3 regions of the Nostoc sp. ChiVER01 genome follow, and region 1 is predicted to be linked to each of the others. Evidence: predicted binding sites of a transcription regulator. Region 1 holds the regulator's gene; each other region holds the start of a gene.
The links. Region 1 encodes NtcA, which controls nitrogen genes in cyanobacteria. Its sites were predicted from a motif close to TNTGTANNNNNNNNTACANA; they were not measured.
Positions count from the first base shown of each region.

Region 2: the regulator NtcA is predicted to act here: its motif matches at 6,033-6,052, upstream of RMY00_RS29950 (DUF3120 domain-containing protein).
Region 3: the regulator NtcA is predicted to act here: its motif matches at 3,777-3,796, upstream of RMY00_RS30900 (Glu/Leu/Phe/Val dehydrogenase).

Region 1 covers NZ_JAVRBS010000004.1:243,063-250,233, reverse strand. Annotated here, with positions in the region: gene RMY00_RS07850 (hypothetical protein) at 1-269, shown strand, start outside; gene RMY00_RS07845 (hypothetical protein) at 648-1,094, shown strand; gene RMY00_RS07840 (DUF3146 family protein) at 1,572-1,835, shown strand; gene RMY00_RS07835 (pre-16S rRNA-processing nuclease YqgF) at 1,936-2,388, opposite strand; gene RMY00_RS07830 (DUF3084 domain-containing protein) at 2,504-3,994, opposite strand; gene ntcA (global nitrogen regulator NtcA) at 4,163-4,834, opposite strand; gene fabI (enoyl-ACP reductase FabI) at 5,216-5,992, shown strand; gene hisB (imidazoleglycerol-phosphate dehydratase HisB) at 6,080-6,721, shown strand; gene RMY00_RS07810 (ABC transporter ATP-binding protein) at 6,875-7,171, shown strand, end outside.
Region 2 covers NZ_JAVRBS010000032.1:44,355-51,525, reverse strand. Annotated here, with positions in the region: gene RMY00_RS29965 (family 10 glycosylhydrolase) at 338-3,025, opposite strand; gene RMY00_RS29960 (TIGR03279 family radical SAM protein) at 3,243-4,577, opposite strand; gene RMY00_RS29955 (undecaprenyl-diphosphate phosphatase) at 4,668-5,492, opposite strand; gene RMY00_RS29950 (DUF3120 domain-containing protein) at 6,055-6,834, shown strand.
Region 3 covers NZ_JAVRBS010000034.1:83,478-90,648, reverse strand. Annotated here, with positions in the region: gene RMY00_RS30915 (photosystem I assembly protein Ycf4) at 938-1,507, shown strand; gene RMY00_RS30910 (peptidylprolyl isomerase) at 1,671-2,471, shown strand; gene RMY00_RS30905 (beta-ketoacyl-ACP synthase) at 2,518-3,663, shown strand; gene RMY00_RS30900 (Glu/Leu/Phe/Val dehydrogenase) at 3,880-5,169, shown strand; gene RMY00_RS30895 (hypothetical protein) at 5,215-5,394, opposite strand; gene RMY00_RS30890 (LysR family transcriptional regulator) at 5,533-6,429, opposite strand; gene RMY00_RS30885 (aspartoacylase) at 6,539-7,171, shown strand, end outside.

The sequences.
Region 1 (7,171 bases):
CGTCACCTGTAACTACCTGCACCTTCTATAAGAGTATCGATAAGGTATTTATTGAACGTAAAAGTTTGCGTGGTAAGCAAATTATTGAACATCCACTAGAAAATATTTTGCGTTTTGATATCCAAGAACAGCAATATAAATACTCTAAGCTTTACCGGGCGGTAATTGTGCTGAAATTTGGTGAGGTAATTCCAATTAATCCCCAATATACTGATGAAAAAAACGTTAGATATGCAGTTTCTAGGATACTCTCATTCCTAAAATTTTAACCGAAATTACCCCCAGGGTAACTTGCTGACCCAAACTTTCCGACATTAAATCCGTGCAGGTTATACAGCAACAAAAAAGATCCCCGACTTCTCAAAGAAGTCGGAGATCTGCGGCTTGCAATAGACATTGCCCCTGATGATACCTTCGAGTGATCTGGGCTGGATATATGCGCTCTTTTAATAGTCAATTAAGCTTTGCAGCCGTTAGGCGATTAAGTAAAGTTTTCAAACAAAATAGGGGAGTTTTGCACAATCGTTTCAATGCCCCTAATTATGTAGATTTGCAAATAAATTATATATGAAGTAGCTACTATCACTATATTGCAATGTTGATAAAGGTTATTGACTTGATGTAATTAACCAACAATTCATTAAAGTATGAAACCATTAGCATTAAGTAGTTCCTTGTTAGCTATTGTTGGATCGGTAGTCAGTTTAACACTGCCTGCAACAGCAATCAACGCAGCATACTTTGGCAAGACAACACAGAGTCTTTCATTGCCTATTACTCAGGGTCAGGAACTCAGGCTAGCGGAAATTCTTCTTCCTCGTGGTAAGTGGATAGTTAATTATTCCGCGACAGCTATAAACTTTGGAGCGAATGACACCGTGCGATGCTATGTCCGCGCCAGAGAAACAGGTCAGATTCTTTCTGAACACGTAGCCGTCGTTGGAACACAACAGGGTGCATCTCTGGCATCTACAATCAGTGGGGTTACAGTCGCTAACTTAAATGAGCCAACCACAATGCTTCTTGTCTGTAACCACGATAACACTGGTAAGACACCTATCATTGATGCTGGTGCTGAGATAGCCGCTTACTAAGCAAGCCCTTAAAGAATATTTGTAAAGTCTAATTTATGACTCGTCCTAGCGAATATAATTCGCGGCTACACAGGCAAAACCCACCTCCGTGGGTTAGCAAGCCCTTCATTTTGCACGCTTTCCACGAAGGTAGACTTCTCTGCGGGACGCTACGCAAACGCTTGTATAATAGCAAATTTTATTCACACAATGCTTTAAAACCTTGTTGCGTTATATAGTAGTCCTAAATCATTCGTGAACAACAAGATCCCCGACTTCTCGAAGAAGTCGGGGATCTGAAGCCCCTAGATTTTCACAAATAAAATAGGATTGCTATAGCCGCGACTTCAGGATACTGGAATCGTTTTGCTCATAACACAACCTAGTCAACTACAAATACCTACTTTGTCAGTTTGTGTAATTAAGCTATGTTTGGTAAATAGAATAAGTAGCCAGCCTATATAAGCGGCTGTTATTTCACACTTGACATAAAGCATTGTGAGTGCAAAACGTCTGCCAGAAACCATTGCCCATGTCAGAATTACTCGCCAATCCTGGCAACACGGCTTCCTTGAAGGCGAAGTGAATGCTGGTGAGTTTGAGTGGCATTTTCAGTGGCATTTTCGCCGGGGAGAACTTGCCGTCAAGCCTTCCCAAGGCCGCGCCTTAATCAAAGAACCCCTCGGTCGATTTTTAGAGCAACAAGATTATCAGCTAGAGCCTGGAGGAGATTATGCTTTTACTATTCGGGCGGAACTTTAAAAGTTAGAAGCCATTCAATTTTGGATTTTAGATTTTAGATTTTTGCTTGAATCCAAAATCCAACTTGCGCTGGAAGCGCACCAGAGGTGCGACCCAAAATCTAAAATTGGCTGACTGTTGATTCAGTGAGACGATTTAAGTATCTTTCGATTAAGAGGATGGCAACAATGTCATCTATCGGTCTTGGTGGCTGTCGTAGACCCTGTGGCAATAGTTTTATTAACCCTTGGGGCGGGAACATTTGCCAATAGCGATCGCGTGCTTCTAAGGTTGTGTAGCGCTCATCGACTAAAATAATACTCAACGGTTCTGTCAATTCCTGATATAGTTTCTGTCTCCACTCCTTGGCTGTAGTTTGGTCGCCCATCACCATCAAAGAGATCGGAAACTTTTGACGCAGTGTCTCAATACTAGCGATCGCCTCTTTTGCTAAGACGACCTGATGATAATACAATTGTCGATCCAGTCCCATCACCGCTAAACCACACTTATCTCGACCTGGATCAAATCCCAATATGACTGGTTGCGTTGGTGAAAATTCCGGGAAAGTCATAATAAATTAAAATTAAAAATTAAGAATTAGAAATCAATAAATTCAATCACAGCAACTATTTTGACTGCTGTTGGATATGTTTAAATCTTACTAATAAGAGTGTGCAAATAATGTTTTAAGTAGTAAAAATAATTTGTCCGTTGACTATTGCCACTAATTTTACTCTCAATGGCCCGGCTGTATAAGTGTCCTCTGCTGCGATCGCTTTAATCTCTAATGGTTGATTGTATTGTCTTAATTGGCTAACAAAGCGTAAGAAAGTCCCCTCTACTTGTACATCTTCGACAATTCCGGCATTACGGGCCCGAAATTGGGAAGCAGAAATCAATATTTCCAGTCGCTGCTGTAACTGATAGGATGTCATGGTTTTAGAATCAGCAGTCGTTGTGGCTAGCACTGCGCCTCCCGAAAAAACCAGTTGATTACGGGCTATATCGGCGAAAAATTCTATCTGCTTTTCTCCTCTAACGTAATTACCAGCCGAGAAAATTCGCACCACATATTCTTGACCATCGGCAATCTGCTTGCTCAACTGGTCAATCCTATCCTGAGTCACGCGCAGTAGCTCTACATTTGCAGGATTCGCCCCAGGCTCACTTAATCTGAGGTTGGCGTTGCGATTGGCTTCTTGTAAAAGTTGTATCACTGCCTGACGAGCAGCAGCAGGTTGGGTAACACGAACTACAGCAGCAGCCAGAACTTGACTACGAACTAAGGCTAGCTTACCTAGACGCAGATCGCGGTAGGACTGATAATATTTTTCTAACCTGGCAACTTCCATTTCTAGTTGCTCCTGTTGTGCTTCCAAGTCTTTGAGGCGTGATTCCCGTGTGGCAATTACTTGCTCTCGCGCTGCTACTTCTACGTTACGCTTTTGAATCAATTGATCGAGTTGGGAAATTTTTTGATCGCGTACTTCTATACCTTCTTGGCGATTAGCAAGTTCGCGATCGCGTTTTTCAATAGCTGTTTTGGCTTCGTCAATAGCTTTTTTAGCTTCAGCATACAGTCGTTGACGTTCTGTCTTCAGTAGTTCAACTGCCGCTTGTAGCTCCTTTCTCTGATTGTAAACGCTTTGCAATTCAGCTATAGCTTTTTGGTATTGAGGTACAACTTGTTCTAGCTGACTTTGAGTGCGTTGGAGTTGAGTTTGAGTTTGAGCTTGTTGACTAATAGTGCGGTTCAACTGAGCTTGTGTTTGGCGTTGTTTGGCATTCGCCGCCTGCAAATATTGATTAATTACCTGCAAGTCTTGTTGTGCTTTTGTTTGGGCAATTCTTGCTTGGTTTAGCTCACTCTCTACCTGACTTTTTTGAGTTTCTGCGGTTTTTAGCTGTTCCCGCTTCTGTCTGAGGTCTGTTTGAATATCTTCTAATTCAAAGACTCCCTTTCGCAAGCCTTCGTCGGCAGCGAATAAAATCCCTAATGTTGATGCAGAAATCAAACCGCCCGTAAAAATAGTTACTAGTACAGCAGTATTTTTTGGACGAAGGTTAAAAAGTGAGAGGCGGGCTTTGCCAACTCGTGTGCCGATGCGATCGCCCACGGTTGCAATTACGCCTCCCAGAATTAAAATTGCTGCGATGAGGATGTATCCGGTGGTCATCTTTAGCTACCGAAATCCTTCCAGATACAGCCTACTACTTTTAAGCATTGTCTGGAAAGAAGTGGAAATTGGCAATAGCTGAAATTACTCAATTTTAGATTTACCTCTAGCTATTAGTGTCATTTTTCAAAATAAAACACGCGCCGATTCCCCTTTCTCCAATTGATTTTATGTGAATTGCCTACTTAAGGTAACAGGTTTGTGCACAGTAATTTTCTTTTTGTGGATAGAAATCATCTTTTTCTCACGCAAATCCCCTAGTAGCCTAGTAACAGTAACACGAGTTGAACCAATTGCTTCTGCGATCGCTTGATGAGATAACTTCAGATCAATTGTGATCCCATCTGCACAAGGAACTCCAAAATCTCGACAAAGAATTAGCAAAAAACTCACCAACCTAGAACCCATATCTCGGTGAGCGAGAGTTTCAATCATCATCTCTGTTTGTAAAATGCGCGAAGACAGACCTCGCAGCATTAACATTGATAATTCTGGATTTTCCTTGAGTGCTTGCTCTACTTGTTCAATTGGTGCTGACAGTAATTCCGCAGGCGTAAATGCAACCGCATGGTAAAACCGATCTGACTTATTTCCCGTCAGCAATGACAATACACCAAAAACACTATTTTCCCGCAGCAACGCTACCGTTATTTCCTCTCCTGCCTCATACACCCTAGAAAGTTTAACAGCACCTTTCAAAAGAAAATAAACTCGTTCGGCAGGATCGCCAGGAAAAAAGATCGTTTTATTGCGTTCAAACGTTTCCACAACTGGCGGAAACGCCCCGGTCGCCATCTGACGAAATACATTTGCTAGGGCTTTATCTTGTGTCACGATCATCTCCCTTCCCCTACCCAATGCCGGAAAAACAAAAACTGATTACCTAAGAATACACCCGAAAAATGAATAAAGCACCGTCAACCTTTCTGTACTTTCCTATACTCAAACTAATCTCTTCATAACTCTTTGTTTATAATGATACATAATTGGTGATCCTTTCAGCTACAAATTGTTGATAAGTACTTCCAATAGCAGTATTAAAAAGGGTTTTTTAAAGAACAAATAAAGTTATTTTGGAAATATCTTTAGGAAAAATCAAGATTTTTGTCATAGCAAACACTCTTACCAATATTCATTTTTGCAAAGCCTGTATAAAACAAAGACAAAACGTGCCTCAGATTCTAGTATGCTCCTAGATGATCGATCGCATTAACAATTTATATGCTAAATCTGACTGGAAAAAATGCTCTTGTTACAGGTATTGCCAATAACCGCTCGATCGCCTGGGGTATCGCCCAACAGTTGCACCTCGCCGGAGCAAACCTGGGTATTACTTACCTACCCGATGAACGCGGCAAGATGGAGAAAAAAGTTGCGGAATTGGTAGAACCCCTCAACCCCAGCTTATTTCTTCCCTGTAATGTCCAAAATGAGGAACAGATTCAATCTACCTTTGAGACAATCCGTGAAAAGTGGGGAAAGCTAGATATCCTCATCCATTGTCTTGCCTTTGCCAGCAAAGATGATTTGACTGGAAATTTTAGTCAAACCTCTCGTTCTGGCTTCAACACCGCCTTAGAAATTAGTACCTACTCATTAGTGCAGTTAACTGGTGCAGCTAAACCTTTGATGACAGAAGGAGGTAGTATCGTTACCCTCACATATTTAGGCGGTGTTAGGGCAATCCCTAACTATAATGTCATGGGAGTTGCCAAAGCTGGCTTAGAAATGAGTGTGCGTTACCTAGCCGCCGAACTAGGGCCACAAAATATCCGCGTCAATGCCATTTCCGCAGGCCCCATCCGCACCTTGGCATCTTCAGCAGTGGGTGGGATTTTGGATATGATTCATCATGTAGAAGAAGTAGCTCCCCTACGACGCACCGTCACTCAGCTAGAAGTGGGTAACGCTGCCGCTTTCTTATGTAGTGATTTGTCTAGCGGCATTACCGGACAAATTCTATATGTAGATGCAGGATATGAAATTATGGGAATGTAAGATAATTTGGGGAGTGGAGAGTAGGGGGAGTAAGCGAAGAATTATTCTTGCCCATTCCCCACTCCCCATTCCCCACTCCCCATTCCTATGCAAACAACCAATCGCCAAGTTAATTCAAACTACGACCAGTCAACTAAAACCCCTCGGATTGCCACTGTTCACCGCACCACTGGCGAAACTAATGTGCAAGTTACCATCAATCTGGATGGTAGAGGAACTTGCACAGCAGCAACAGGTGTTCCGTTTTTAGATCACATGTTGCATCAAATTGCTTCCCACGGGCTGATTGATATAGATGTTCAAGCCAAGGGAGACTGGGAAATTGATGACCATCACACCAACGAAGATGTAGGTATTACCTTGGGCCAAGCCTTTAACCAAGCACTAGGAGACAGAAAAGGCATTGTCCGCTTTGGTAATTTTCTTGCGCCACTGGATGAAGCTTTAGTTCAGGTAGCCCTAGACTTTTCTGGACGCCCTCACCTCAGTTACGGCTTACAAATTCCTACCCAGCGTGTAGGAACCTATGATACTCAACTCGTGCGCGAATTTTTCGTGGCACTGGTGAACCATAGCCAAATGACACTGCACATTCGGCAACTGGATGGCATTAATTCTCATCACATTATTGAAGCGACATTTAAGGCGTTTGCAAGAGCAACCCGGCTGGCGGTGGAAATTGACCCTCGTCGTGCTGGTCTAATTCCCAGTTCTAAAGGCGTTTTGTAAAGCTAACCAGAATTATTTGCTAGGACTAATATTTTTAGTGTTGACTCAGCTACTCTATTTACGACAATTGACACACAGGTTAGTGATGGTTATTATCAGCCTATTGGGTAACTTGTAATTAGTGCCAAGCTGGTAATTAGTAATTGAACTGAGATGAAGTCTGTTGCAGATGACCCTGATTCTCAACTTAATACGACGGATACTCCGCCAGTAGTCCTGACTTCTGAGTTGCGAAAAGTTTATCGCACTGGTTTTTGGCTAAATCAAAAAGTCGTATCTCTCAAAAACTGTTCTTTAACAGTTTATAAAGGTGAAACCTTTGGGTTGCTGGGGCCAAACGGTGCTGGTAAAACCACCCTTTTAAAATTGTTGCTGGGGATTATTCGCCCTAGCTCTGGACGGGGATTATTGTTGGGTAAGCCAATAGGCGATCGCACTATCAAGCAACAT
Region 2 (7,171 bases), on a different contig from region 1:
ATCAGTGCGATCGCATCTAATCCTGCTATTTAAGGCACAAGCATCTATAGCGAAGGGTCAATTATTGTCTCTAAGCTTACTAGCCTTAGAAGCTGAGATAACGCTTGTATATATTTATATAATAGCTATTATAAAAAAATAGTTATTTAAAACTTCTTAATTAAGTATTTTCCAATATTTTGACACCAAACAAATAATAATATTTAGGTTATAGATACTACAAAAAGTGTGTTAAGAATTACAAAGTAGCTAATATCTAGCTAGTTGGAAATTGAGTATTGGTATTGGGCAGAGGGGAAAACTCTTCTCCCCTGCTCCCTGCCACCTTCCCCCTTGACTAAAGACGCAAGCGCCGTTCGCCGTAACGTAATAGCCTTTCTATAGTTACAAGCCGATTTTCCCAAACTTTGACTTGATAGGAATTTGACTTAAGCTCTTGGCTCATCAATACCCGAAATTGAGATTGAAACCGAGTTAGAGAGGCTTTCGCCACTAGTAACTTGCTAGGATTTGGGGAAGCGGCAAGCTGATTTAAAGCACTGCGTAGAACTTCTGCCTGGTTGTTAAAATCTGATATTGTCTGAGCCGGTCTTTGTAGTTGGTCATTTTGGAAAACAAATTTCCATTCTCGTTGCAGTGCGGTGTAACGAATGGCGGCAGTTTGAAAAGGCTGGCGGTGAGGAATGGGTTCATTTGTTGTAGATTGAACCCTACCTTGGGTGCTACTAAAGAGTTTTTGGAGATCGTTATTAAAATTCTCTGCGGCAAAGAGGGCATAACCACTAACTGGCAAGTCCCTTACCAACTGGAGTTGATCGAATGCCCCAATTGTTGGCAAAGAAAGTAAGCGAATTCCCGGTACTAACAAGGTAGATCCCAATTGTTTAGAGGCGATCCAGGGTTGGGCCAGTCGTTGGAAGCGAGGAGTATCCAGAGCATAAGTCATGGGAACAATTAAGTCTACATCCCCCTGCCTTGCCCAAGTTTCCCAGTTTTGTTGAATTTTTTGAATCCGCTCTAGTTCTGGCAAAGGAAATACTGCAACCGATAAAATCAAATTCGGTCGTTTTTGTCTCAACTGCTGTGATAATTGAGCAACAAAGCTATCAACCTGCTGGGTGCGAAATGTCGTCCACTTTTGCCATAAGTCTGGTTGACTAGGGGAAATATTTATTGGATCTACACTAGTAAGTTGCTGAAATTGCGCTCTTGCAGCTTTGCCATAGCCATAGGTTCGACCTGCTGATGGGTCTTGGAAAGGATAGCGAATGTAGTCTAGCTGTAGACCATCTACGTTATAGCGAGTGACAATTTCCTCATATAGCTTGAGCAAATACTTACGCACTTCGGGGTTAGCTGGATCGAAGAATGGCTTAGTTTGACCAACGGGAATCATGTTGCCAAGATTATCGTAGTTTGCCCAATCGGGATGAGCCGCCAGCACTGGCCCTGGATAATCACGATTAAGGTTGAGAATTTCATTGTGACGTTGGTTACCGGCAGCAAAAGTCCAAACCCAAGCATGTAATTCCATGTCTCGCTCATGGGCTAATTTCACTGCATCTTCCAGTGGGTTCCACCCACGAATTAGTGGGTTTTGCTCTTTTGCAACTTGGCTCGGATAAATGGTGTAGCCAGCATTAACAGTTTCAAAAAAGACAGTATTAATCCCAGCTTGAGCTAGGCGATCAAAAATCTGGACTAGTCCCGCCTTGCTACCAGCACGAACAATTGTCCCCCGATCTAACCAAACTGCCCGAATTTCTGGTTGAGCTACTCTTTGGTCAACAGGAAACTGCTGCCACAAAGTCGTTTTAGCTTTCAGCCACTGCTGACGAGCTAGAGCATAGTTTTTTTGGGCAATCAATAGGGGTAAGTTTTTGGCAATGACCTTTACCTGTGCCAAGGCTTGCTCTTTACTCATGCCTAGCGCCCCCAGTTTAGTTGAGGCCAATTGCGTAGGTTGCTCTTTGAGAGATTGGGAACTGTAGGTGTCCAGATGCCTAGAGGACTGTTTAGCTTCAGATGTAACTTCACCAACATTAGCCGCATCGGCTGACACTGCTAAATTAGCGCTTTCCACCCGACCGATCAGATTTTCTAGCTCTTGCTGGAGAGCGATCGCTTGGTTGTTGTCAATCGGATCATTGGAGTTGGGTGCAACATCCAGACGCACCGCTTGTTCTAATTGGTCAATAGCCTCTTGAGAACTTGGGGGTTTGACTGTAGGAAGCGGTTTAGGTATGGGAGCAGTGGCAATTTTAGGAGGAGGGAATGAGGGGGATGAGGGGGAGTAATTTTGAATTTTGAATTTTGAATTTTGAATTGTTTCGCCCTGCACCCTCGTCACAGCCGCCACTGTTGCCCTGCAGTTTGGGGAACCTCCTGCTACTTTTTTCATGCGATTCGATGGCGGTGGCGCTGTCAAATAGCGATTGAGAGTAGCTTTCAACCAGGCATTATCTAACGTCGCATCTGTTGCTGTGTCTGTTCCCCAGCGCCAGCCCATAAAGGTGGAACGCTCAGTTGTTACTACTGCGGCTGGATTATCTTTGGAATTCCAAACAGCAGGAGATTCACTGCTCATATCATTAGGAATCACAACGCCGCCATGCACTTTGCCAAAGAGTTCAGTTTGATTTGCCCATTTTGAAATATTGGTTTTTGTGGGTTTGATCTGTTCTGTGTCACTGAGGCTGAATCCCCAATAACCTCCCAACAGCGATCGCAATAATTGGCGCACTCCCGGCGCTGACAGACTACCTACAGGGCCACTGGCAATCAAACGCCCTCCCTTACTCATCCATTCTTCGAGAGCGATCGCTTGGGTTGGTGTTAATGTCTCGACATTCGGCAAAAATAATACCCGGCGATCGCCCCAATCTGCCCCACTCCTGACATCAGCTAAAGGAATTACACAATATTTCACCCCTATTGTCTGTAAGCGGTCAGTTATGCCTCTCCATTGATTTGCATTTTCTTGGCTATGCACTACGCTCAATACAGGTTCTTCAGTTGCCGCCATTACTGGCAAAGAATTAAAACTATTAAAAATTAAAAAATTAAAACTTAAAATGAAGAATCCGGCTTTTTGTATTTGTGAGTTTGCCTTTTTATGATATTTTTCCTGATTCTTCACTATTGGCTCCTAAACGAATTAGTTATAAGGCATTACTTCTTCTTTATCATCTAGCTTGACAATAAATTACCTCCGAAAAACGACTGATCTTTGACAACTAAACTTAAGCAATATCGAAAATGCATGTTTTGATTAAATCTTCAACTCCTGCTACTGGAAAAATTTTTGTATTTAGTTTCTCAGTTAATTCTTCAACACTCATATCATCTAAAAACACTAGCTCCCCATTTTTTAACATGACATTCGGTAGCAAAATACCATCACCTAAATCTTGCCCTTTTAGATTTAAAAGCAAATCATGACCAGTTAATAATCCGGTTACACTGATAGCTTGTCCCCAATAATCACTACATAAAGCACGCATATTCACTTCTAAACCCTCAATAGAATTTAAGCGTTTCAAAATGGGTTGAAATGCTTTTTCTACGGCGTTGCCTACTATCCAAGTTAATTTTCTTTGAGGATATACTTTTGGCGGTAGTAATTCTGCTGCAACGGTGGCAAATTGCTTGATAAATAATTGAATTGAACCAACTCCATTATCAATTTGGGGATATTCTTCATATTCAGATTCGCTGGGTAATTCCTCACCTGCTATCAAAAACCACTCATCGGCCAACCAAACAACGCTAGAACCGAGTTTTTGGCGAAATTGCCGCGAGAGCATTCGCACTTGGGAAATCACTTCTTTTGCTTTTTCCCTAGTTACAGGTATGAGTTCGTCTTCTGGAGGCCGAAACCGTGTCAACCCAACTGGTACAACTGCCACCGATGCCACCGCAGCTACTTCACCAGTATGAAAAGACGCTAAATCTTTGAGAGTTTGTTCTAGATGTTTGCCATCATTTATACCAGGACAAACAACTACTTGAGCATGAATTTGTAGTCGCCTTTCTTGAAACCACTTAAGTTGTTGCAAGATTTGTCCTGCACGCGGATTTTTTAGCAGTCTAATTCTAACTTCCGGCTCGCTAGCATGAACAGAAACATACAACGGAGACAAGCGCATTTGCTCAATCCGTTGCCATTCTCTTTCTGGCAAATTAGTTAGGGTAAGATAAGAACCGTACAAAAAGCTCAGACGGTAATCGTCATCTTTTAGATACAAGCTAGTACGTTTACCTGGTGGCTGTTGGTCGATAAAGCAAAACGGACAGCGATTATTGCATTGAATTAAGCCATCAAATAGGGCAGTTTCAAATTCTAGCCCTAAGTCTTGATCGTAATCTTTTTCTATTTCCAGGCTATGAGTTTTACCAGCAGCGTCTAAAACTTCTAGTTCCAAAACTTCATCAGCACACAAAAACTGATAATCAATTAAATCGCGGGGACGCGTACCATTGATAGCAACGATCGCATCCCCAGCTTCAAAGCCAATCTCTGCGGCTATTGAGTCTGGAAGAACTTTGGTAATTCGAGCAGGATTAATGGTACTCATTGGGTATATGGCATTGATCATGGGGCATTGGACATTAGTCATTTGCTTTAAACTAATGACTAATGACCAACGACTAATGACTATTATGAATTATCCTTTCCATCCTGCTGCGATCGCAGCTAAAATAGCACTGCCGAATGCCAATCTATACCAAACGAAAACTAAAGTGTTTTTGGTCGCTAAGTATTTGATCAAAAATGCAATTGATAGGTAGGAAAAAATCAAGGTTGAAATAATCCCTACAATCAACAGTCCAACAATATTATCTGGCAACTGATGAGCTTCAAATAACTTGAATATTTTCAGACTCTTATACAGCGTTGCAATGGTAAGAGTTGGAAATCCTAATAAAAATGAGAATTTCGCTGCTGTATCGCGTTCTAATCCTAAAAATAAAGCAGTTGTCAACGTTGAGCCAGAACGAGAAACACCAGGGATCAAAGCAAGTGTTTGTCCTAATCCAACTAAAATACCATCCCGAATCTGCAATGAATTAAAATCTCGCTTGCGAGTGCCAATTTTCTCTGCCAAAGCTAATAAAAGTGCCATGATGATTGACATGATGGCAATAATTAATGCACTTTCCGGCAGAATGTCTTTCAAAAGAAAGCCGAAAATTAAGGCAGGCATTGTTCCTACTACAATACCGACAAGAATTTTCCACTCCTCACGTTGCCAGTCTTTATCTTTTAGCGCTTCGATTCCACCTTTGACAATACTATAAATCAGCGACCAAAAATAGCCCACAATTGCTATAACGCTGCCAAACTGAATTGCATCGACAAAATCTTTAGAACCTAGTTCTTTCCAACCAAATATTTTTGTCACAATCAGAAGATGTGCAGTGCTACTGATTGGCAAAAACTCTGTAATACCCTGAACAATACCCAAAATAAAAGCTTGAATAAACTCCATCAATTAATACCTTTTTCCTGTTCTAGACATCATTACTTAGCTAATAGCGATGTTATTTTCTATACTTTTTACTGCACCTGATATTGGAGAAAATTCCACTTTACTAAATCAATAACATCATCTAAGACGCTGGCCATGTTCTTACACCCACATCAATAAGTCAACGAAATTTTGGCAATTCATCAAACTTTAATATTTAGCGGACTGATGCTATTGACTTTTTACCCATTACATGAGCCGAGTAAGATAAGGGGAGTAGACGAGGCATGGGAAGCAAGAGGAGAGAAAAAAGCTTAACTGAACAGTATTGAGGGTTGAATCCCTTTTTGATTTGCTCTTCCTGCCTCTGTGTAGTTTTTTGTAAATGCTAACTACAGAGATGTTCTGTACATCAGGTAACTTGAGTGAATTAGTCTGGCGCAGAATGAATGTTTTGTTTGGTTTGCGGCTGCGCTCCCCGAAATTTCAGTATAATTACAATGCCCCAGGCAATCCCCCAGGGGGGGATTTTAAAATGTGATATCTTAAATAAAATAAAGTTTAGTAACAAATATTAAAAACTTTGATTAATAATACATTGTCCTCCTACACTGCTTCTACCCCTTCTATTGATACAGAGTTAGATTTAACTGTTACTGGGCACAAGGGTATCAGGGAATTGGAATCTACACTTTCCTTTTCTCCTTCTCTTCCCTTATCTATCTCTGCCCGACAAACTTGGTTAGTGTTTGCGGCGGCGGTGTTTTTGGTAACAGTACCAGTATTTGTAGAAGCGCCAATAGTGCGATCGCTACCAAGTCTAAGTTTAGCCCTGACAGCATTTTGGGTTTGGCTAAGTTTTACCTTAATGTCACGTCCTGCAACTTATGTATGGGGAGATTTGCTTTTAGGGTTTAGCTGGAGTTGGTTAGCAGGAGCGATTTACTGGGGTTGGTTACGTTGGGAACCTGCATGGCATCTGCCAGTAGAGTCTATAGGATTACCCTTTGCTTGTTGGTGTTTGGCAAAGAATTGGGGCAAGGTAGGTAACTGGTTTTATTTAGGTTCTTTACTAGGTACAGTTTTAACCGACGTATATTTCTATATAGCAGACTTGATGCCCTATTGGCGGCAAATTATGATAGTAGATGCAGATGTAGTACCGCAAATATTACAAAATGCTCTGATACGAGTACAAACACCTTGGGGACAAAGTTGGGCCATAGTTTTGGCCTTAGTCCTGTTGACAGTCGGGGTTTTGCCTTTAGTCCGAAAGCAAAAACACTGGTATGCCTTTAGCGGCGCAGTTTTAAGCACGATTTTGGTAGACAGTCTATTTTTATTAGCTGCGATCGCAGCCTAGAAAATATTAAAAAATTGTGTAGTATCAAATCCGAGACTTTTTCCAGTCCAGTCTACGGTACATCAAGAATGATGCTGTAGATGATTAGTAGGTTAAGAAATATTACATCACAGTTCATTGCTATCAACTCATCCTGCTAGGGTTTTCGGTATTAGGCATCGAACGATCTCATGTATAGTTGGAAGCTAAAATCAGCCACCCCGAAAAGATTTCGTCTATTTGGGAATGCTCAGGATCATGGATAGAACTGTATTGCAGCTATCAATCACTGTTACCACAATAAAAATTTTTGGCAAAAGTACAGTCAAACCCAGTAACGGTAAATATTGTGGATATT
Region 3 (7,171 bases), on a different contig from region 1:
TCCAACTGCGATGGTCATCGGACTAAAATCCTCTTTTTACTAAAATTGCAACGTTTCTAAGACAGTGCGGAGAGCCAGTGTAACCGACTGCCGTGAGGAATTAACGTTTTTTTTGACAATCTCAACAGCGTCAAAGCAATTGAGATTCTGAGAGAAATACTCATTAATGAGATCAGCATTTCTCTTTCTTTATGCCATTACACGTACCATCGGCTAGTAATCTAGCTTGTGGTAACTTAATGATTCTTAACTTATCATACTACTCAGGGTTTTTGCCTGATACACACCAAGCAAATCAGTTATGAAACACAAACCTTATAAATAATATGAATATCAGAAATTTTACAATTTGACACAACTTTTCTCAGAAATGTAAAAAAATTTAGTCTACATGGACGTGGGCAGGGGGCAGGGGAGAAATAATTTTTATCAGCGATTGAGTGAAGAAATTTAGGACTTAATGCCCTAAAAAATTATACAAGTAGCAGGAACAGGGAAGGGCGCAGTTGAGTTTTTGTCAACAATGTTTGGTAAAATGTGAATGGTCACTTCGCCGCCACGGTCGTTGATACACCTCTGAAAAAACTATGTGAAACGTTGGACAAGGGGGAAGGTACTAGTACAGCATGACGGAAATAAGCAGACCATTGAAAAGCCCTGAAAAGCTTATTCAATAACACTTTTGAATTTTGACTTCCGCCTTGCGGTACTAGTGGTTCGTCCCATAGTGCAAGTAAGGCATCATCCGGGACAGTAAAATTTATAGGGCACAGGGTAAAAAATCCCTCGTCTACGGTAAAGTATACCGTGGACTTAAAACAGAGCTTCAGTGCCTCCTCAGCAATAGCCGGATTGGTACAGAAGTACACACTATATGCCAAAGCATTAAGTGTGCAAGTATGTGACAGCGAGTATCTCACGGGGCAATGGTAGTTAAATGACGGCATCAACAACGATTAACAAAGGCGATCGCCTCCTGCATCAAAATGTTCTCGGTTCTCGTCGGTTCAGTAATTACTGCTGGGCAACTATCGTTACGTTGGGAGCAAGCGGCTTTTTATTGGCTGGAATATCCAGTTATTTAAAAGTTAATTTACTCATAGTTTCCGATCCAACTCAACTGGTATTCGTCCCCCAAGGATTGGTGATGGGTTTATATGGCACTGCTGGCTTGCTATTAGCTACATATCTGTGGCTAGTAATTTTATGGGACGTAGGAGGCGGTTACAACGAATTTAATCAGGAAACTGGCACAATTAAAATATTCCGTTGGGGATTTCCTGGCAAAAACCGCCGAATTGAGATTGACGGTCGCATAGAAGATGTACAGTCAGTGCGAATATCCGTCAAAGAAGGTCTTAATCCTCTTCGCGCCCTCTATCTACGCATTAAGGGCCGGCGAGATATACCCTTAACACGGGTGGGACAACCGTTATCTTTAACAGAGTTAGAAACAGAAGGTGCAAAATTAGCCCGCTTTTTGGGAGTGTCATTAGAAGGACTGTAAGGAAGTGGGGATGAGGGAGCAGGGGGAGCAGGGGGAGCAGGGGAAGAAGAGTTATTGATTAATGACCAATGCTCAATCCCCAATTCCCAATTCCCCATTCCCAATTCCCATTCTCAATACCCCTCGAAACGATAAGATACTCTGGTTAAATCGGTAACAGGCAATGCGGTTAAAAATTTCACAATTTTTGCTTTCTATTGCGATCATCAGTGCTTTGATGTTGGGTGGATGTTCAACACAGCAAGTCGCATCTAATACGTCTTCTCCAATCTCGACAGCTACCTCGACCACAAGCGAGGCAAGCAGCAAGACAACTACTGAAGCAACATCTTCATCTGAAACTAATAGTGAGAGTATTCCTGGACTGGCAGATTTACCACGTCTCGATGGCAAGGCTACTGTGGTACTTACGGTTAAAGGCTCGCCGATTACTATCGAAGTAGATGGCACTGATGCCCCTATTACAGCAGGCAACTTCGTAGATTTAGTGCAGAAGGGTGTATACGATGGTTTAGTTTTCCATCGAGTTGTACGGGAACCCCAACCATTTGTTGTTCAAGGGGGCGATCCACAAAGTAAAGACCCGAAAGTTCCAGCAGATAGACTGGGAACTGGTAGTTATATTGACCCAAAAACGGGAAATGCTCGTTATATACCTTTAGAAGTTAAGGCGAAAGGTTCAGATACTCCGACTTACAATAAACCCTTTGATGCTACTGCTCAACCTGTCGTATTACCCCATAAACAGGGTGCAGTAGCGATGGCACGATCGCAAGCACCAGACTCCGCCTCTGCCCAGTTTTACTTTGCTTTAGCAGATTTGCCGTTCTTAGATGGTAACTATGCTGTGTTTGGCAATGTAACTCAAGGCTTTGATGTAGTAAACAAAATTAAGCAAGGCGATCGCATTGACTCCGCTAAAGTCACACAAGGTGCTGAAAATCTGAAAATATCAGGGAAGTAGAGGAAGAGGGCAGGGGGCAGGGGGAAAATAACTACTAACTCCTAAATTGACAAAGGTTGTTGTCACTGGTATTGGTTTAATTTCCGCCTTGGGTGGAAACTTAGAAGATAGCTGGCAAAATTTGCTAGCAAGTAAATCTGGAATTCGATTACATCAACCTTTTCCAGAATTTACACCACTTCCTCTAGGTTTGATTGGTCAACAACCATCTGAGTTGACAATGTTAACTCAGATGGTTGTAGCTTCTGCTTTACAAGATTCTGGCTTAGTTTCACATGCACCTGATTGTGCTGTAGTCATTGGATCGAGTCGCTCTTATCAAGCGTCTTGGGAAATCATGGCGCAGCAAATGTATAAAGATGTAGCGAATTTGTCCGTGTCCTCTTTTGGAAATTGGCTAGATACATTACCTCACATGAACGCGATCGCTACTGCAAGACAAATCGGTGCATCAGGTATAGTTTTAGCACCGATGGCAGCTTGTGCAACTGGAATTTGGGCGATTGCTCAAGCAGCTTTGCTTATTCAAACTGGGCAATGTCAACAGGCGATCGCTGGCGCAATAGAAGCGCCGATTACACCCCTAACTTTAGCTGGATTTCAGCAGATGGGTGCTTTGGCAAAAACTGGGGCTTATCCCTTTGATTTGCACCGGCAAGGCTTAGTGTTAGGCGAAGGCGCAGCTGTGTTTGTCTTGGAATCAGCAGAGTTGGCAAAACAGCGTCAAGCAAAAGTGTATGGTGAAATTCTCGGTTTTGGCTTAACTAACGATGCATATCATGGTAATTCACCAGAACCTGAAGGCAAAAGTGCGATCGCTGCTATCAAACAATGTCTAGAACGTAGTTGCCTCTCACCAACTGATATTGATTACATTCATGCTCATGGCACAGCTACCCAGCTAAATGACCAAATGGAGAGCATGGTAATCCAGCGTTTGTTTCCCCAAGGGGTGGCAGTTAGTTCCACCAAGGGAAGCTCAGGCCACACATTAGGAGCATCTGGAGCTTTAGGTGTGGCTTTTTCTCTCATGGCCTTAAAGCATCAAATATTACCACCTTGTGTAGGATTTCAGCAGCCGGAGTTTGATTTAGATATCGTTACATCTGCACGTTTAAGTAAAATTAGGCAAGTACTATGTTGCAGTTTTGGCTTTGGAGGACAGAATGCAGCGATCGCACTAGCAAGGTAAAAACTTGTCATTTTAACTATCTGACTGACGTTATATATAAGTTTTACTTAAGTTTTTGCTCTTGATATATAATTATCCTGCTTTTGTAGCAATAGCAGAATATAAAATATAAAACTGTAACAAAAACTACAAAAATTTTATTTCCCTAAAAAAAAGGATAAGCTAAATACAGATGATATCCGGTTCGTAAAGATACCGTGATTAGGAGAAAATTTTATGATTTCAAAATCTCTGTTGCTGCCAGAACCTGCTTCTCCAGCGCATATATGCCCATTTGATCAAGCATGTAGCTACTTAGAAGCGGCAGCTAAAGAATTAAATTTAAATCAGGGTTTGCTAGAAATTCTTAGCCACCCGCGTAAGGTTGTGACGGTTTCCATCCCCGTGAAATTAGATAATGGGGAAATACAGGTTCTTGCTGGACACCGGGTGCAACACTCCGATGTTTTAGGCCCCTACAAGGGTGGAACCCGTTACCATCCAGCAGTGACATTACGGGAAGTATCTGCTCTAGCAATGCTGATGACCTGGAAATGTGCTTTGTTAGGTATACCTTACGGTGGTGGGAAGGGTGGCATTCCCATAGATCCGAAACGCTACAGTGTTGGCGAACTAGAGCGAATCACCCGCCGTTATATCAGCGAGTTGATTAAAGATATTGGGCCTGCTGTAGATATTCCTGCTCCAGATATGGGTACTTCTGCCCGTGAGATGGCTTGGATGATGGACACTTACTCTGTGAATGTCGGTCATGCTGTACCAGGGGTTGTAACTGGAAAACCGCTTTCTATTGGTGGTTCGCTGGGACGAGAAATGGCAACCGGACGTGGCGTGATGATTATTGTCCGTGAGGCGCTGGCACAGCAAGGTAAATCCTTAGCAGGTATCCGAGTAGCTATTCAGGGTTTCGGTAACGTTGGCTGTGCCGCAGCAGAATTATTACATCAAGCAGGCGCGAAAGTTATTGCTGTTTCAACGGGTGCTGGAGGAATATTTTCCGAAGTCGGTCTTGATATTCCCAGGTTGAAAGTCTATGCTGCTGAAAATCGTAAGAGTATTATGGGTTTCCCGCAATCTGTACCAATTAGCAATGCAGATTTATTAACTTTGCCCTGCGATGTTTTAATACCGGCGGCTTTAGAAAACCAAATCACTGAAGAAAATGTGAATCAAGTGCAAGCACGAATTGTCGCAGAAGCAGCTAACGGGCCGATTACTCTTGAGGCTAACTTGGCGTTAGAGGCGCGGGGTGTGACAGTGCTACCCGATATATTGGCGAATGCTGGCGGTGTAGTAGTCAGTTATTTAGAGTGGGTGCAGGGTCTTTCCTATGTATTTTGGGATGAGGAACGCGTTAACCGCGAAATGGAGCATTTGATGGTACAAGCTTACCATCGGGTGATTCAGCAGTCGGAGATACGGCAAATTCCTCTGCGATTAGCTGCTTATACTTTAGGGGTAGGTAGAGTGGCTCAGGCGCTGACTGACAGAGGTCTTTATCCTTAAGATTTAGGCATGGGGTAGAAATGAGCAACTGTGCAGAAAGTTACGTTAAGGACTTAATGAGCCACTTTCAATACTGCGATCGCTTTCATTGAAGTAGCGGGAACTTTTCTGTAGACACGTTGTAGACAAAGTGTGGACGGTTTGCCTACACTTACGAAGACCACTTCCAACCAAGGCAATGCTCATCCCGTCCACTTCCCCCAGTCCTCGATCTGCTCGAAACATAATGCGGATATCCTCAGCACTCACATCACATCAGCGAACAGATGGGTGGACTGTTGCATAAAGCAATATAAATTCTTTAAGCAGCAATTTCTGGAGTTAGTTGAGCAACCTTGGTTCGCAAATTCTCCACGACCTTTCTTACATTTCCCATCTGCGGCTTATATCTTTGAGAACCTCTAGAAACTCATTTAAAACAGCAGATTGGTCGTCACGCCGCCAAAGCGCAACAATGCTGATTTTCAGGTTATTTCCTTCAATTGGTCTGTACACAACTCCCTGACGCTGAATATTTTGGGCATTTTTTAGCACCAAAGACACCCCAACTCCACCCGCAACTAAACTCAATACGGTCAGCATCCAAGTTGCTTGTTGGACAACTTTTAATTCATGACCAAAAACCTGTTCACAAAAATTAATAATTTGATTATAGAAATGGATTACTTTTGGTGAAGGTAAAACAAAAGGTTCATTCGCTAATGCCTTGAGTGGAATTTGAGATTTAGCTACTAGTAGATGTGACTCAGGTAAAGCAATCACTAGTGGCTCTGACAAAATGGTTATAGACTCTAAATCTGGGTGATTATCATTGGGCAAAAAATCAAAACCAATATCAATTCGGTAATCAAGCAACTGCTGTATTTGCTCATTCAATGCTAACTCACATAAAACTAGCTCGACATCAGGACGATGGGAGCGAAAAGCTTGCAGTACATTTGGCAGAACACTGTTAGTAATTGAACTATTAAGTGCGATCGTCAACTCTCCTACCTCACCAAGACTAGCTCTGTATGCTCGTCTCTTCGCCCGTTCAACCTGCCTAATAATCTCAGAAGCATCTTCAAAGAAAACTTTTCCCCCAGATGTTAACTGGAGTGGTCGTCTCTCTCGGTCAAACAGTTCAAATCCTAAGTCCTTTTCCAAGCGACGAATATGCTTGCTCAGATATGGCTGATCGATATCCAAGAGGTCAGCAGTTCGACTGAAGTTGAGTTCTTCAGCCAGAACAGTAAAGTATTTTAGCTTGTCTAACTCCATACGTATTAAGCACTATGCCAATTTTATCTAATCTTATGCAAATTTAAGCTTGCAGAAGCATAGTATTACTTTTATTATGCATTTACAAGTATTGAGCGAGTAACTATACATGAACCAAAGCAGCCAAAAAATCCACCGGGCCGTAATTATTGGTGGAATCCACGGGAATGAACTAACAGGAATATATATAACTAAACTCTTTGAGCAATTTCCTCACCTAATTCAACGACCTAGCTTTGAAACACTAACATTGTTGGGCAATCCGGAAGCCTTTGCAGAAGGCAGGCGTTACATCGACAAAGACTTAAACCGCAACTTCAACAAGGAAGACCTGCAAAACCTGGAACTCAGGAGCAATGAAGATAGGCAGGCAAGACTGATTATCGAAATCCTCAAACCGAAAAATAAATCGCAGACAAGCATTTTTGTGGATTTGCACAGCACGACTGCAAACATGGGATTAACTCTGATTCTTATTAAGCTTGATCCTTTCTTGTTGCAATTAGCAGCATATCTGAGTTCGATAAATCCTTTGGTGAAGGTTCTTTATATTCAATCTCATGAAGAAGATTCTTTCTTAATTTCCCAATGTGAATTGGGTTTTGCTGTTGAAGTTGGTTCAGTACCTCAAGGTGTGTTAAGTGCAGATTTGTTTCAGAAAACGGAGAAACTGATTTATGAAATTTTGGATTATGTAGAGGCGTTAAACCAAGGTTCAATTCCACTAAAAAACGACACGCTC